Regions from separate parts of the Streptomyces ambofaciens ATCC 23877 genome, predicted to be linked through region 1. Evidence: riboswitches for the same ligand, from Rfam matches in the RefSeq annotation. Region 1 holds a riboswitch; the other holds the start of a gene.
What was found. A riboswitch is a leader RNA that binds a small molecule or an ion and turns the genes downstream of it on or off. The one in region 1 is predicted to bind glycine.
Positions count from the first base shown of each region.

Region 1 (8,368 bases):
CACCGTCACGATCTCAGGCGTCTCATTTTTCAGTTGTCTCATGTCACGATGTGAGACGAGCGGTCGGTGCTCCCGCGCGTCGCTCAGCACTCGATGATGTTGACCGCCAGCCCGCCCCGCGCCGTCTCCTTGTACTTCACCGACATGTCGGCGCCGGTCTCCTTCATGGTCTTGATGACCTTGTCGAGGGACACCTTGTGCGAACCGTCGCCGCGCATCGCCATCCGCGCGGCCGTGACCGCCTTCACCGCGGCCATGCCGTTGCGCTCGATGCACGGGATCTGGACCAGGCCGCCGACCGGGTCGCAGGTCAGGCCGAGGTTGTGCTCCATGCCGATCTCGGCCGCGTTCTCCACCTGCTCGGGGCTGCCGCCCAGCACCTCGGCGAGCGCGCCGGCCGCCATGGAGCAGGCGGAGCCGACCTCGCCCTGGCAGCCGACCTCGGCGCCGGAGATGGAGGCGTTCTCCTTGAAGAGCATGCCGATCGCGCCGGCCGCGAGGAGGAAGCGGATAACGCCCTCCTCGTCGGCGCCGGGGACGAAGTTCATGTAGTAGTGCAGGACCGCCGGGATGATGCCCGCCGCGCCGTTCGTCGGGGCCGTGACGACCCGGCCGCCGGCCGCGTTCTCCTCGTTCACCGCCATGGCGTAGAGCGTGATCCACTCCATGGCCAGGGCCTGCGGGTCGCCCTCCGAGCGGAGCTTGCGCGCGGTGTTCGCGGCGCGGCGGCGGACCTTGAGGCCGCCGGGGAGTATGCCCTCGCGGGACATGCCGCGGTCCACGCAGGCCCGCATCGCGTGCCAGATCTCCAGCAGACCCTCGCGGATCTCGTCCTCGTCGCGCCAGGCCCGCTCGTTCTCCAGCATCAGGGCGGAGATGGACAGGCCCGTCTCGCGGGCCAGCCGCAGCAGCTCGTCGCCGGTGCGGAAGGGGTACTTCAGCACGGTGTCGTCGAGCACGATGCGGTCCGCGCCCACCGCGTCCTCGTCGACGACGAAGCCGCCGCCGACCGAGTAGTAGGTCTTGGTCAGCACCTCGGCACCCTGCGCGTCGTGCGCCCACAGCGTCATGCCGTTGGCGTGGTAGGGGAGCGCCTTGCGGCGGTGCAGCACCATGTCGTCGTCGTAGGAGAAGGCGATCTCGTGCTCGCCGAGGAGGCTGATGCGGCCGGAGGACCGGATCGTCTCCACGCGCTCGTCGGCCGTCTCCACGTCCACCGTGCGCGGCGAGTCGCCCTCCAGGCCGAGCAGCACCGCCTTGGGGGTGCCGTGGCCGTGGCCGGTGGCGCCGAGCGAGCCGTAGAGCTCGGCCCGGACCGAGGCGACGGAGCCCAGCAGTTCCTCGCTGCGCAGCCGGCGGGCGAACATGCGGGCCGCGCGCATCGGGCCGACCGTGTGGGAGCTCGACGGGCCGATGCCGATCGAGAACAGGTCGAAGACCGAGATGGCCACGGGGACTCCTCAATACGGGGGTGGTGCAGAGGTGGTGCTTCGGGGGTGGGGCGCCGGGCTCGCTTGTGGCGGGCACGGCGCCCCGGACACGCGGTGTCTACTTGTTCAGACCCGGGTACAGCGGGTGCTTGTCGGCCAGGGTCTTCACCCGGGCCTTGAGGGCCTGGGCGTCGTAGGACGGCTTCAGCGCCTCGGCGATCACGTCCGCGACCTCGGCGAAGTCCTCGGCCGTGAAGCCGCGGGTCGCCAGGGCCGGCGTACCGATGCGCAGACCGGAGGTCACCATCGGCGGACGCGGGTCGTTCGGGACGGCGTTGCGGTTGACCGTGATGCCGACCTCGTGGAGACGGTCCTCGGCCTGCTGGCCGTCCAGCTCGGAGTCGCGCAGGTCGACGAGGACCAGGTGGACGTCCGTGCCGCCGGTCAGGACCGACACGCCCGCCGCCTTGGCGTCGTCCTTCACCAGGCGCTCGGCCAGGATGCGGGCGCCTTCCAGCGTACGACGCTGGCGCTCCTTGAAGTCCTCGCTCGCGGCGACCTTGAAGGCGACGGCCTTGGCGGCCACCACGTGCTCCAGCGGGCCACCCTGCTGACCGGGGAAGACGGCGGAGTTGATCTTCTTGGCCAGCTCGGCCGTGGAGAGGATCACACCGCCGCGCGGGCCGCCCAGCGTCTTGTGGGTGGTGGTCGTCACGACGTGGGCGTGCGGGACCGGGTTCGGGTGCAGGCCCGCCGCGACCAGACCGGCGAAGTGCGCCATGTCGACCATCAGGTAGGCGCCGACCTCGTCCGCGACCTTGCGGAACGCGGCGAAGTCCAGCTGACGGGGGTAGGCCGACCAGCCGGCCACGATCAGCTTGGGCCGGTGCTCCTTGGCGAGGCGCTCCACCTCGGCCATGTCCACCTGGCCGTCGTCGCCGACGTGGTAGGGGACGACGTCGTAGAGCTTGCCGGAGAAGTTGATCTTCATGCCGTGGGTCAGGTGCCCGCCGTGGGCGAGGTTCAGACCCATGATCGTGTCGCCCGGCTTGAGCAGCGCGAACATCGCGGCCGCGTTGGCCTGGGCGCCCGAGTGCGGCTGCACGTTGGCGTGCTCGGCGCCGAAGAGCGCCTTGACCCGGTCGATGGCGATCTGCTCGACGACGTCGACGTGCTCGCAGCCGCCGTAGTAGCGGCGGCCGGGGTAGCCCTCGGCGTACTTGTTGGTGAGGACCGAGCCCTGGGCCTCCATGACCGCGACCGGAGCGAAGTTCTCCGAGGCGATCATCTCCAGGGTGGACTGCTGGCGGTCCAGCTCGGCGTCGACGGCGGCGGCGACGTCGGGGTCGAGCTCGTGCAGGGGTGTGTTCAGAAGCGACATGCGGTCCGTGACTCCTCAGCCGGCGGTGAAGGCGGTGTACTCGTCGGCGGAGAGCAGGTCGGCGGGCTCGTCCGTGATCCGTACCTTGAAGAGCCAGCCGCCCTCGAAGGGCGCGGAGTTCACCAGCGACGGGTCGTTGACGACGTCCTCGTTGACCTCGGTGACCTCGCCGGAGACGGGGGAGTACAGGTCGGAGACCGACTTGGTGGACTCCAGTTCACCGCAGGTCTCGCCCGCGGAGACGGAGTCGCCGACCTCGGGGAGCTGGACGAAGACCACGTCACCGAGCGCGTTGGCCGCGTGCTCCGTGATGCCGACCGTCGAGGCGCCGTCCTCGGCGCCCGACAGCCACTCGTGCTCCTTGCTGTAGCGCAGCTGCTGGGGGTTGCTCATGGCCTGAATTCTCCTGTACGCGGGGGAGTGCTGGTGAGGGGGGTGACGCGAGGGGGACTGCTGAAACCCCTGGTGGGCGGCGGGCGCCGGGAAGGGGCGCGCGCGGAGCGGCCGGGCCCCGCCGACCAGTGTCTACTTCTGGCGCTTGTAGAACGGCAGCGCCACGACCTCGTACGGCTCGTGGCTGCCCCGGATGTCCACGCCGACACCCGGGGTCCCCGGAGCCGCGTGCGCCGGGTCGACGTACGCCATGGCGATCGGCTTGCCCAGCGTCGGCGACGGGGCGCCGGAGGTGACCTCGCCGATGACCTCGCCGCCGGCGACGACCGGGTACCCGGCGCGCGGGACCCGGCGGCCCTCGGCGACCAGGCCGACCAGGACGCGGGGAGGCTTCGAGGCGGCGCGCTCGGCGGCCTCGGTCAGCGCCGCGCGGCCCACGAAGTCGCCCTCCTTCTCGAACTTCACCACGCGGCCCAGGCCGGCGTCGAAGGGCGTCAGCGCGGTCGTCAGCTCGTGCCCGTACAGCGGCATGCCGGCCTCCAGGCGGAGCGTGTCCCGGCAGGACAGGCCGCAGGGGACCAGCCCGGCGCCCTCGCCCGCCCGGGTCAGCGCCCGCCACAGCTCGACGGCGTGCTCCGGCTTCACGAAGAGCTCGAAGCCGTCCTCGCCGGTGTAGCCGGTGCGCGCGATGAGCGCGGGCACGCCGGCCACGGTGCCGGGCAGGCCGGCGTAGTACTTCAGGCCGTCCAGATCGGCGTCGGTGAGGCTCTTCAGGATGGCCGGGGACTCGGGGCCCTGTACGGCGAGCAGCGCGTAGGCGTCGCGGTCGTCGCGCACCTCGGCGTCGAAGCCGGCGGCCCGCTCGGTGAGCGCGTCCAGCACCACCTGGGCGTTGGAGGCGTTGGCGACGACCATGTAGTGGGGAGCGCCGGCCTCGGTGTCGGCGAGCCGGTAGACGATCAGGTCGTCCAGGATGCCGCCGTCCTCGCGGCAGATCATGGTGTAGCGGGCGCGGCCCGGCTTCACGCTGCCGATGTTGCCGACCAGCGCGAAGTTCAGCAGGTCGGCGGCGGCCGGTCCGGTGACCGTGATCTCGCCCATGTGCGAGAGGTCGAAGAGCCCGGCCCGGGTGCGCACCGCGACGTGCTCGTCGCGCTCGGAGCCGTAGCGCAGAGGCATGTCCCAGCCGGCGAAGTCGGTCATCGTCGCGCCCAGCGCGCGATGCGTGGCGTCGAGCGCGGTGCGGCGGAGTTCGGTACTGCTCATCGGTCGGTCGTCTCCCAGGACAGGACGTGGCGAGGTCGATCCTCCCCATCTGTCATCGGAACCTGAGAGGTTCGCCATGACCACCGGAGCGCGGCGGTCAGGACTTGCACCTTGGGTGGGGCAGCCGTCGCGCGGCGGCCCGCTTTTCAGATGTGCCTCGCCCACGCGGTAACGGTGCCTGAGAGATTCAAGGGAGGGACTTGCTCCTTCGGCGCCCCGGCGACGGCCGGGGACTCTCCCGCGCGGATTCAAACGGCCGGTATGCAGTTGGCGCCGCCATCATTGCACGACCGGCCGATCCGTGGCAGACCGTGATCTGTAACCGGCTTGTGGCAGTAAGCGAACGAAAACGCGAGACCTGCGCATTACCTTCTCTTTACACTCGACGGGGATGGGAACTCGTGAACCGCCCCAGGGGAGGACGATCACGGTGAACAGGACCACGGCGTACGCCACCACCACGGGTCTCGCGCTGCCCGAGCAGCCCGCCGCCCCGGCCCCGGAGAAGTGCGCCGAACTGCCCGCACCCGTCGTCCGCGACCTGCGGGACCGCGGCGGCCACAGCCCGCACGCCCTGCTCTTCGGACCCCGGGACCTGGTGGTGATCACCGGCCTGCCCGGAAGCGGCAAGTCCACGCTGATGGAGCGCACCGTGCGCGGCCCGCGCATCGACTCCCAGGACACCCGCGACGCCTGGGACCGCCGCATGCCGCGCTGGCTGCCGTACGCGCTCTACCGCCCCCTCGTCCGCCTCGCCCACTACGCGGGGCTGCGCCGCGCCCTGCGCTCCGGCGAGGGCGTGGTCGTGCACGACTGCGGCACCCAGGCCTGGGTGCGCGGCTGGCTGGCCCGCGAGGCGCGGCGCCGGGAGGGCACCCTGCACCTGCTGCTGATCGACGTCGACGCCGACGAGGCGCTGGCCGGCCAGCGCGAGCGCGGCCGGGGCGTCTCGCGGTACGCGTTCCTGCGGCACCGCTCGGCCAACACCCGCCTGCTGCGCGCGATCACCGAGGGCTCGCTGCCCGTCGGCTGCACCTCGGCGATCCTGCTGGACCGGGAGGCCGCGGGCGTGCTGCGCCGGATCGCCTTCACGGGGTGACACGCCGTAGGCCCCCGGTACCGAACGGGTTAGCCTTTTCAGCCACAGCAGCGGTACCAGGCAGGCGGTAGGCAGATGGACATCCCAGGGGGCCTCCCGGCGGACTTCTCCGCCGGCTTCCCGGCGCAGGCGCACCCCCACCCCCACGGCGGGTGGCCCGGCAACGAGCTGGAGGAGGTGCTGTCCGCCTCCCTCGGCGTACCGGGCGCCGGCGGCCGGATCGTGGAGGTCCTCGGCCGCAGCTTCCTGTGGATACCCCTGCCGAACGGCGGCGGCCCGGGCAGCGGCCCCCTCGACCTGCCCTCGCTGGAGATCGAGGGCCAGGCCTACGTGCCGGTGTTCAGCTCCGAGGAGCAGCTGCGCCAGGTCGCCGGCCCGCAGATGTCGTACACCGTCGCCCCCGCCGCGGAGTTCGCCCGCGGTCTGCCCCCGCAGATCGGCATCGCCGTGAACCCGGACGGCGTGGTCGGCATCCCGCTGCCGCCTCCGGCCGTGGCCGAGCTGTGCCGGGCCGGCCGCACCCCGCTCGACGGGCCCGCGTCCGGCGGCCGGGTCCGCCTCTTCGAGCCGGACTGGCAGGACGACCCGGTGGACTTCCTCGCCGCGGCCTCCGCCGAGTTCGCCGCCGTCGGCGTGGTGCGCACCGCCCGCCGCTGCATGGCCGCCGTCGAGACCGCCGACCCGGTCATGTTCGTCGGCGTCGAGCTCACCCACTGGGAGGGCGACGCCCGTGCCCTGCCCCTGGACGCCCTGGGCCGAGCCCTCGCCCAGGCCCCCCTGAAGACCCAGGTCAACCTGGTCCTCCTGGAGGCGGCCCAGGACCCGGTCTGCGACTGGATGCGCGCGCACGTCCGCCCGTTCTACGACCGGGGCCTGTGAGAAACGGTCCACGGGACTTGCGGACGCCGGCCGGGGCGGCCGGCCAGGGGCGCGGGACGGTGACACGTGCGGCTCCGCCGCGTGGGCGCGATGGGCCGCGACGGGCCCGCGCCCGCGAACGGACGAAGCACCCGAGCTCATAGGCGCCCCTCGCCCGGCGGAGCCTTAAGCTGGTTTCACAACCGGGGAACTTCTCGAAGGGGCGATACGCGTGAGCGCCAGCGGCACCACGACCGGGCAGGTCGAGCACATGCTCCGCCAGGTGACGCCCGGGCGCTACGACGCCTACGAGGCCCTGCTGCGCGCGCTCGCCACCCCCGCCTCCGGCCAGGTGTGGATGCTGCTCTGGCACGGTCAGGCCGGCTCCCCGGACGCGCAGTACGGAAACATGGAGGTCGAGGGCTTCGGCTACGCGCCCTGTGTCACCTCCGCCCAGGAGCTGTCGGCCAGCGGCTGGAACCGGTCGTACGAGGTGGTCGACGGGCTCGAAGTGGCCCGCGCCCTCTATCCGGACCACTACGGCCTCTGGCTGAACCCGCACGCCCCCGGCGGGGGCGTCGGCATCCCCTGGCTCGACCTGCGCCGGATCGCCTCCGGCCTCGACCGCCAGCCCGCCGGGCCCCTTCGCCTGTCCGAACCGGCCATCGAGGTCCCGCAGTTCTACGCCCTGCTCGCGCAGAACGCCCACCGCACCCCGGCGGTCCGCGCCCTGCGCCGCGCCTGGGTGCAGCCGGCCCTCGGGGCGCCGTACCTCGCCATCGGCCTCGACGTGTACGACACCTCCCCACCCGCCGTCGACGCGGTGCGCGCCATGATGCAGCAGTCCGTCGGCGCGGTGCCGGACGGGCTGCCGGTGTCGACGGTGGCGATGACCGACACCCACGACCCGGTCGCGATGTGGCTGCGGGTCAACGCCCGCCCCTTCTACGACCGCGAAGCCCACGCGGCCGCCCCCGCCCAGGCTCCGGCGGGCGGCTACGGATACCCTCCGGCCGGGGGCGGATACTGACCGTCGCGGGGACCGTCCCGTCGGCGGTGGACGGACATCTTCGCGCGTAGACGAGGGCGTATGACACCCCCGTGTCCCGGATGTCCCAACTCGTCCGTGTCCGGCCCTCGTTACCCAGCGTCCGGATAACGGAACACCTCAAACAGCATCACGGTTGCGCATCCATTCCCCGCCAACTCTGGCTACAGATCGCCAAAGCGTTGAAGACTCCCGCAACAGGGGGTGATGGTTCGCCCCTGTGTACGACGGACTGATCACGCCGCTACAGCGGCAAGTGCGGGCCGGCTACCGCCGGTTGAGAGGGGTCCCTGCCAGATGACGGCACCATTGCACGAGCCGACCGCGGAAGCGGCCCCGAGTGCGGCCGAGGAAGCGGCGGTTGCCGGCGCCGAAGCCAAGGCGGTACAGGGGCGTTCCCTGGGCCGGATCGCCTGGGAGCGCCTGAAACGGGACAAGCTGGCCCTCGGGGGCGGCGTGGTGGTGCTCCTCCTCATCCTGGTCGCGGTGCTCGCTCCCGTGATCACCTCCCTCTACGGGCAGGACCCCAACGCCTTCAACGAGGACCGGATCGACCCGCTCTTCGGCACCCCCGTGGGGTCCCTGGGCGGCATCAGCGGTGAGCACTGGCTGGGCGTCGAGCCGGTCAACGGCCGCGACATCTTCGCCCGCATCGTGCACGGCGCCCAGATCTCGCTGCTCGTCGGCTTCCTGTCCGCGCTGGTCGCGGTGGTCCTCGGCACCGTCCTGGGCATCCTGGCCGGCTTCTTCGGCGGCTGGGTCGACGCCCTCATCAGCCGGGTCATGGACGGTCTGCTCGCCTTCCCGCAGCTGCTGTTCATCATCGCGCTGGTCTCCGTCATGCCCGACAACATGCTGGGACTGAGCGGCACGGGCGTCCGTCTGCTCATGAT
Region 1 covers NZ_CP012382.1:5,527,038-5,535,405, forward strand. The annotation lists gene SAM23877_RS24715 (L-serine ammonia-lyase) at 84-1,451, opposite strand; gene glyA (serine hydroxymethyltransferase) at 1,549-2,811, opposite strand; gene gcvH (glycine cleavage system protein GcvH) at 2,827-3,204, opposite strand; gene gcvT (glycine cleavage system aminomethyltransferase GcvT) at 3,337-4,470, opposite strand; glycine riboswitch at 4,510-4,626, opposite strand; glycine riboswitch at 4,627-4,721, opposite strand; gene SAM23877_RS24735 (AAA family ATPase) at 4,901-5,569, shown strand; gene SAM23877_RS24740 (enhanced serine sensitivity protein SseB) at 5,645-6,448, shown strand; gene SAM23877_RS24745 (enhanced serine sensitivity protein SseB C-terminal domain-containing protein) at 6,660-7,457, shown strand; gene SAM23877_RS24750 (ABC transporter permease) at 7,773-8,368, shown strand, end outside.

Region 2 (8,368 bases), 4.1 Mb from region 1:
GAAGCCGTAGTCGATCAGCCGCTTGGCCACGTCGTCGACGCTGACGCCGGTCGCCTTGGTCAGCGGACGCAGGTCGATGATGCACTCGTGTGCGACCAGCCCGCCCGGCCCGGTGTACAGCACCGGGAAGTGCGGCTCCAGGCGCTTGGCGATGTAGTTGGCGGACAGCACGGCCACCTGCGTGGCGCGCTTGAGCCCTTCGCCGCCCATCAGCCGGACGTACGACCACGAGATCGGCAGGATGCCGGCCGAACCCCACGGCGCCGCCGAGATCGGGCCGACGCCCGTCTGCGGGCCGGCCGCCGGCTGCAACGGGTGGTTGGGCAGGTAGGGCGCCAGGTGCGAGCGTACGGCGACCGGGCCGACGCCGGGACCGCCGCCGCCGTGCGGGATGCAGAAGGTCTTGTGCAGGTTCAGGTGCGAGACGTCGCCGCCGAAGTGGCCCGGCTTGGCGAGGCCGACCAGGGCGTTGAGGTTGGCGCCGTCCACGTAGACCTGGCCGCCGGCGTCGTGCACCCGGGCGCAGATGTCGGCGACGTGCTCCTCGAACACACCGTGCGTGGAGGGGTAGGTGATCATCAGCACCGCCAGCTCGTCGCGGTGCTGCTCGATCTTGGCGCGCAGGTCCTCGACGTCGATCTCGCCGTCCCCGGCGGTCTTCACGACGACGACCTTCATGCCGGCCATCACCGCGCTCGCGGCGTTGGTGCCGTGCGCGGAGGACGGGATCAGGCAGACGGTGCGCTGGTCGTCACCGTTGGCCCGGTGGTAACCGCGTACGGCGAGCAGACCGGCGAACTCGCCCTGGGAGCCCGCGTTCGGCTGGAGGGACACCTTGTCGTACCCGGTGACCTCGGCGAGCCGCTCCTCCAGCTCACGGATGAGGGTCAGGTAGCCCTGCGCCTGCTCGGCGGGCGCGAAGGGGTGCAGCCCGCCGAACTCCGACCAGGTGACCGGCTCCATCTCGGTGGTGGCGTTGAGCTTCATGGTGCAGGAGCCCAGCGGGATCATGCCGCGGTCCAGCGCGTAGTCCCGGTCGGCCAGGCGGCGCAGGTAGCGCAGCATCGCCGTCTCGGAGCGGTGCTGGTGGAAGACGGGGTGGGTGAGGAAGTCGTCCGTGCGCAGCAGCGCCTCGGGCAGCGTCTCCGCGGTCTCCGCGTCCAGCGCCTCGATGTCGCCCTCGACGCCGAAGGCGTTCCACACGCCGCCGACCTGGGCACGCGTGGTGGTCTCGTCGCAGGCGAAGGAGACGTGGTCCGCGTCGACGAGGCGCAGGTTGATGCCGTTCTCGCGGGCGGCGTGGACGATGTCGGCGGCCCGGCCGGGCACCCGCGCGGTGACCGTGTCGAAGTAGGCGCCGTGGACGATCTCGACGCCGCCGGCCGCGAGCCCCGCCGCGATGAGCGAGGCGTACCGGTGGGTGCGCCGCGCGATGGCCCGCAGTCCCTCGGGCCCGTGGTACACGGCGTACATGCCGGCCATGACGGCGAGCAGCACCTGGGCGGTGCAGATGTTGCTGGTGGCCTTCTCGCGGCGGATGTGCTGCTCGCGGGTCTGCAGGGCGAGGCGGTAGGCCCTGTTGCCGTCGGCGTCCACCGAGACACCGACCAGGCGGCCGGGCAGGCTGCGCGCGAACTTCTCGCGCACCGCCATGTAACCGGCGTGCGGACCGCCGAAGCCCATCGGCACGCCGAAGCGCTGGGTGGTGCCGACGGCGATGTCCGCGCCCAGCTCACCGGGCGACGTCAGCAGGGTGAGGGCGAGCAGGTCGGCGGCGACGGTGACGAGCGCGCCGAGTTCGTGCGCCCGGTCGATGACCGGCTTGATGTCGCGGACGGCTCCGGAGGCGCCCGGGTACTGGATGAGGACGCCGTTGATCTCCCGCTCGGCGACCTCGGCCGGGATGCCCTCGCTCAGGTCGGCGACGACGACCTCGACACCGGTCGGTTCGGCGCGGGTCCGTATCACGGCGACGGTCTGCGGCAGCGCGTCGGCGTCGACGAGGAACAGGCCCTTCTTGTTCTTGCCCATGCGCCGGGACAGCGCCATCGCCTCGGCGGCGGCGGTGCCCTCGTCCAGCAGCGAGGCGCCGGAGGTGGGCAGGCCGGTCAGCTCGGCGACCATCGTCTGGAAGTTGAGCAGCGCCTCCAGGCGGCCCTGGCTGATCTCCGGCTGGTACGGGGTGTACGCGGTGTACCAGGCCGGGTTCTCCATGACGTTGCGCAGGATGACCGGGGGCGTGAAGGTGCCGTAGTAGCCGAGTCCGATCATGGAGTCGAGGACCTGGTTGCGGTCGGCGAGCGAACGCAGTTCGGCCAGCACCTCGGCCTCGGAGCGCGCGCCGGGCAGGTCCAGCGCGTCGGCGTTCTTGATCACATCCGGCACCGCGGCGGCCGTCAGCTCGTCGAGCGAACCGTAGCCGACCTGCGCGAGCATCTTGGCCCGGGCCTCGTCGTCGGGGCCGATGTGGCGCTGCTCGAACGGCACTGCCTGTTCGAGCTCGGAGAGCGAAATGCGAGGGGCGGTCATTGCGGAGGCCTCCTGGTCTGACGACCTTCGAGGGGCACCACGGCACGGGTACCCGGACGGCCTCCCCCTCTGTCATCTCGACCTGAGAGCTTCACCGGGGCGGCCCGAAGGCTCCACCCGGCTTTCACCGTCGGTGAGAGCGGACGCCGTCGACACCCGCTCTGCTTTCCAGAGTGACCTCGTCCATGCGGTACGTGAGCCTGAGAGATTCCGGGGAGGATTTGCTCCTTCGGCGCCTCCGGAGGTGTCCGGAGGACTCTCCCGCACGGGGTCAGCAGCCGTTTGCCAGCGTACCAGCGCGCTCGCCGCACGGACCTTCGAGTGGCCGACCCGCCGTATGTGCTCTTTTGTAGTACTTACGGATGATTCGGCGGCTGGTGTGCGACCCCAGTGCGACCAAGTGGAGGGCCCCGTGCGTACTGACATCGACCCCCGGAACCTGATCGGCCGCAAGGCGTTCGACCGCAACGGCACCCGGATCGGCACCGTCGACGAGGTCTACCTCGACGACGCGACCGGCGCCCCGGAGTGGGCGGCCATACGCACCGGCCTGTTCAGCAGGGACGCCTTCGTGCCCCTGGAGCCGAGCGAACTGGTCGAGGGCGCGCTGCGGGTGCCCTTCGAACGGACGCTGATCAAGGAGGCTCCCGACTTCGGTGTCGGCCGCCACCTCTCGCCGGAGCAGGAACTGCAGCTCTACCACCACTACGGACTCGACGTGGCCGCGCCCGCCCCGCTCCCCGACCGCGACTTCGGCAAGCTGGCCGGTCAGGGCAAGGAAGAGAGCTGACGATCCCGCCCCCGGGACCCGTCACCAACCGGGAGCCGGACGCTCGTACCCCGACGCACCGGCGCCCGCCTCCGTCTCCGGGCCCGACTCGGCGGGGGCGGCCCCCGCGTCCCCGGGTCCTCGCGGCACGGCCGGAACCAGCGGCAGCGGATCCGCCGGCGTCAGATCCGGATCGTCCACCGGGAAGGTCCGTACCCGTCCGACCTGCGAGTACGGCGTTTCGAACCGCACGGTGACCCGCCCCAGTCCGCTGCCCTGCACCCACCCGTGCCCGTACTCCCTGTGCCGCACGTCGTGCCCCGGCGGCCACCGTCGCTCGGTGGGCGCCGGCGCGTGTCTCTCCTCGGCGGGCTCGGGCTCCTCGGCGAGTTCGCCGGAGCGGTCCCCGGCCGCCTGCGCGAACAGGTCCTCCTGCGTGTAGTCGGCCAGCCCGCTGACGCCGACCCCCAGCAGCCGTACACCGCCCGTGGTGTCCACCGAGTCCAGCAGCCGGGCCGCCGCCTCGCGCACCACCGCCGGATCGTCCGTGGGCCCGCGCAGGGTCTCGGACCGCGTCAGCGTGGAGAAGTCGAACCTGCGCACCTTGAGCACGATCGTCCGCCCGGAGAGCCCCGACCCGCGAAGCCGCCGCACACACCGCTCCGCCAGCCGTCCCACCTCCACACCGACCCGCACCCGGTCGTGGATGTCCACGTCGTAGGTGTCCTCGACCGACACCGACTTCGTCTCCCGCTCCGACACCACCGGCCGGTCGTCGCGGGCCAGGGCCATGGCGTACAGAGCGTGCCCGTGCGCCTTGCCCAGCAGCCGTACGAGCTCGTCCTCACCCGCCTCCGCCAGCTCGCCGACCGTGGTGATCCCGGCGCGCCGCAGGTGGTCGCCGGTCGCCGGCCCCACCCCGGGCAGCGTGCGCACGGACATCGGCTCCAGCATGGCCCGCTCCGTGCCCGGCCGGATCAGGACCAGGCCGTCCGGCTTGGCCTCCTCCGAGGCGATCTTGGCCAGCATCTTGGAAGCCGCGAGTCCCACCGATCCGGTGAGGCCGGTGAAGGCGCGGATGTCCGTGCGCAGCCGCGCACCGGCCAGCCGCGCCGACGCCGCGTCCCAGGCCGCCCCACCGGCCTCCAGGTCCACGAACGCCTCGTCCAGGCTCAGCGGCTCCACGAGGGGCGACAGCGCCCGCAGCAGCCGCATCACCTGCTCGCTGATCGACCGGTAGAGCTCGAAGCGCGGCACGAGGTACGCGGCGTGGGGCGCCAGCCGCCGGGCCTGGCCCATGGGCATCGCCGAGTGCACGCCGAAGACCCGCGCCTCGTACGAGCAGGTGGCGACCACCCCGCGCGGCCCCAGACCGCCCACGACCACGGCCTTCCCGCGCAGGCTCGGCTTGGACGCCTGCTCCACCGAGGCGAAGAAGGCGTCCATGTCGAGATGCAGGATCGTGGGCGCGGTTCTCACCCCTCCGATGCTGCCCTACGCCACTGACAACGCCGCGGGCGGTGTTCAGACCGCCCGGTTGCGACGCCGCGCCAGCTCGTCCGCCGGATTGTGCCCGACCAGGGTCTCCCCCGTGTCGACGCGCTCCCCGTGCAGCTGCGACAGCGCGCTCTCGACGTCCCGCCACACCACGCCCACGGCGATGCCGAAGATGCCCTGGCCGCCCTGGAGCAGGGCGTGCACCTCGTCGGGCGACGTGCACTCGTGGACCGTGGCGCCGTCACTCATCAGCGTCATCCGCTCCAGGTCCTGGAAGCCGCGCTCCCTGAGGTGCTGGACCGCGGTGCGGATGTTCTGCAGTGACACCCCGGTGTCGAGGAAGCGCTTGACGATCTTCAGCACGACGACGTCGCGGAAGCTGTACAGACGCTGTGTCCCCGAACCGTGCGCGGGCCGCACGCTGGGCTCGACGAGACCCGTGCGGGCCCAGTAGTCGAGCTGCCGGTAGGTGATTCCGGCGGCCGCGCAGGCCGTGGGCCCGCGGTAGCCGATCTGCTCGGACGCCATGGACGTCGCCCCTCCGCTGCTCGGCACGGCAGCCGGCCGCTGCGGAGCCGGGTCGGCCGCGCCACCCTGCTGGGGATACCCCCCGCTCGCGCGGAGCCGAGAGCTCGGGGGAGGGTACGGTCCACTCTCCCCGAGGCTGTGCCCGGGGCCACCCCCAGCCGTACCGTCGCCGCTGATTCTCACGCCGACCTCCGTCCTTGACCTGCCTCCTCGAAGGTAGGCAGTCACCAAGGGTGCGTCAACGATCGCCACACTCGGCACGCCGAGTGATAATCACCCTAAGAGTGGTTTCGCGTGCCCCAACACGGGGAATGGCTAGCCGAATGTGCCTGGAAGGGGCCGTACAGCACCGCGCTCCACCTCCGCCTCGCCCGGCTCACTGGTTGCTGGTCCCGAAGTCCTCCGGGGAGATCTGGTCGAGGAACTCGCGGAACTTCTCGACCTCGTCCTCCTGCTCGTCCGGGATGGCGATGCCGGCGTCGTCGAGCACCGCGTCGCTTCCGTAGATCGGCGTTCCGGTGCGCAGGGCGAGCGCTATGGCGTCGGACGGCCTGGCGCTCACCTCGACACCGCTGGCGAAGACCAGCTCGGCGTAGAAGACCCCGTCCCGCAGGTCCGTGATGCGCACTTCCGTGAGCTCCTGGCCGACTGCTTCCAGCACGTCCTTGAACAGGTCGTGGGTCAGCGGCCGCGCGGGGGACATCCCCTGCTGGGCGAAGGCGATCGCCGTCGCCTCCCCCGGCCCGATCCAGATGGGAAGGAAACGGTCGCCTCCCACCTCGCGCAGCAGCACGATCGGTTGGTTGGAGGGCATCTCGACCCGGACACCTACGACATCGAGCTCGTTCACACAGCAACCCTAGGCCGTGCTCGGGACCTTTGGGTAGTCGGGCCGGGATCGGGCGGGTGATCCGGCTCTCGGAGTACGTCCGTTTCAGGGCAGCCGCACGCCGAGGGCGGTCTGCACCAGCGCCGCGTGCAGCTTCACCGCCAGTCCCGCCAGCTCCTTGGTGCGGGCTTCCGCGTGTGCCCTGGTCTGGGGGTTGCGGTGACGCCTCAGCGGCGCGACCACCTGGTCGACGAGGCCCGCCTCGCGGTCGGCGGCGGCCTTCATGACGCGCAGGTGGCGCGGCTCGATCCCGAACCTTCCCAGTTCGACCACTAGCGACGCCACGGTGGCCGCCTCGGCGTCGTAGGCCCCGTCGGCCAGGGGAGCGACGAGTCCGTACGACTCCCACTCCTTCAGCTCCTGCTCGCCGATTCCGGCCGCGACGAGCAGCTCGTCCCGGCCGATCCTGGCGGCCGTGGGTCCGTCGGCCTGCTCCGGTCGGGCCTCTGCGTCCCGCTGCCTGCCCAGTGACGGCAGGGGCACGGCCTCGCCCCGCTCCATGGCGTCCAGATGCTCGCGGATCACCTTCAGCGGCAGGTAGTGGTCGCGCTGCATGCGCAGCACCTGCCCCAGGCGCTCGACGTCGTGCGCGCTGAACTTGCGGTACCCGGCCGGCGTCCGCCGCGGCTCGACGAGCCCTTCGGACTCCAGGAACCGGATCTTGGAGATGGTGATGTCGGGAAACTCGTCACGCAGCGCGTTCAGCACCGTGCCGATGCTCATCAGCCCACTGTCCGCGGCGGCGGCGCCGTGCCCGGCACCGCCGCTCGGTGTATGAAGCATGGACCTTCCCTGGGGGTTCCCCGGGTGGAGGCCCGGGGGCGGGTCAGTAACCCCGCTGGCTCGCGTAGAAGACCAGCCGGTACTTGCCGATCTGCACCTCGTCGCCGTTCGACAGGGCGACCTGGTCGATGCGCTCGCGGTTGACGTACGTGCCGTTCAGGCTGCCGACGTCGGCCACCGTGAACGAACCGTCCGGACTGCGGCGGAACTCGACGTGGCGGCGGGAGACCGTCACGTCGTCCAGGAAGATGTCGCTCTGCGGGTGGCGCCCGGCGGTGGTCAGCTCGCCGTCCAGCAGGAAGCGGCTGCCCGAGTTCGGGCCACGGCGCACCACCAGGAGCGCGGAGCCCAGCGGCAGCGCGTCGACGGCGGCCTGCGCCTCGGGCGAGAGAGCCGGGACCGCGGTCTGGCCGGTGACCTCGGCGTCGTACGCCTCCAGGCCGGAGATGGAGATCGTGGAGGTCGTCTCGGACGCACGCTCCGGGACCGCTCCGGCACGCAGCGGCGCACCGCAGTTGGAGCAGAAGCGGCTGTTCTCCGCGTTGCGGTTACCGCACCTCGTGCACACCAGGGCCGACATGGACGGATCCTCCTGCCGCGGCTGCCCCGCCGGGGCGTTCGACGCGTACGGGCCCGGGGGAAACCCTCCACCCGTACCTGAGGTCGACGGTTGTCCGAAACCTATGCCGCCGGACTGTGCAGGGTCAACAGACGGCGCGCCCTGACCACCCGAAATGTCCCCGCCCGGACCCACCTGGTCCCGGAACATCGGGCGTCGGCCCTCCGCGTCGGGCTGTGCGCGATGGCGCGCGGTCGCGTTGTCGCTGCCCTCTCGCGCGCTCTTGCCGAACAACTTCGCAAACAACTTCACGGGCGATTCCCCTTGACCGAAACAGACCCGCCCGTGGGGCAGGACGAACCCTGACTGAACCTACTGGCCGACCCGGACACCTTCACAACGTCCGTCTCCACCGGACAGTTTCCACCACGCACCACCCAATCGGTGCGCCGACCCCCCGCAACCTCATGCCCTGGCCGGACGTCCCCCATGCACCGCCGGTTCACTGGGAGGACGACCGAGCGTAGTCAGGCCGCTCCGCCGCTCGCAAGGCGTCCACGACGATCTTGCCCGACCGCTCAACAGTAACGGTGGCCTGTTCCTTCTCCAGAGTCTGCACCACTCCTCCAGGAATGTTGAGAGCCGGTTCGAGGTCCTGCGGCTTGCCGATGACCTGGAAACGATAGGGCGCGTTGATCTTGTTCCCGTCGACGCTCACGGACTTGCCGGCGTCCGTGAGGTACGTTCCGGCGACGACCCGCACACCGTTCACCTGGATCGCCTCGGCGCCCGCCGCACGCAGTTCCTGCACCGC
Region 2 covers NZ_CP012382.1:1,456,075-1,464,442, forward strand. The annotation lists gene gcvP (aminomethyl-transferring glycine dehydrogenase) at 1-2,529, opposite strand, end outside; glycine riboswitch at 2,708-2,803, opposite strand; gene SAM23877_RS06585 (PRC-barrel domain-containing protein) at 2,942-3,319, shown strand; gene SAM23877_RS06590 (DNA polymerase IV) at 3,341-4,777, opposite strand; gene SAM23877_RS06595 (MerR family transcriptional regulator) at 4,823-5,506, opposite strand; gene SAM23877_RS06600 (bifunctional nuclease family protein) at 5,700-6,173, opposite strand; gene ftsR (transcriptional regulator FtsR) at 6,258-6,995, opposite strand; gene SAM23877_RS42060 (zinc-ribbon and FHA domain-containing protein) at 7,039-7,866, opposite strand; gene SAM23877_RS06615 (DUF881 domain-containing protein) at 8,057-8,368, opposite strand, start outside.
Region 2: linked by a shared signal. The riboswitch ahead of gcvP (aminomethyl-transferring glycine dehydrogenase) and the one ahead of gcvT (glycine cleavage system aminomethyltransferase GcvT) in region 1 are both predicted to bind glycine.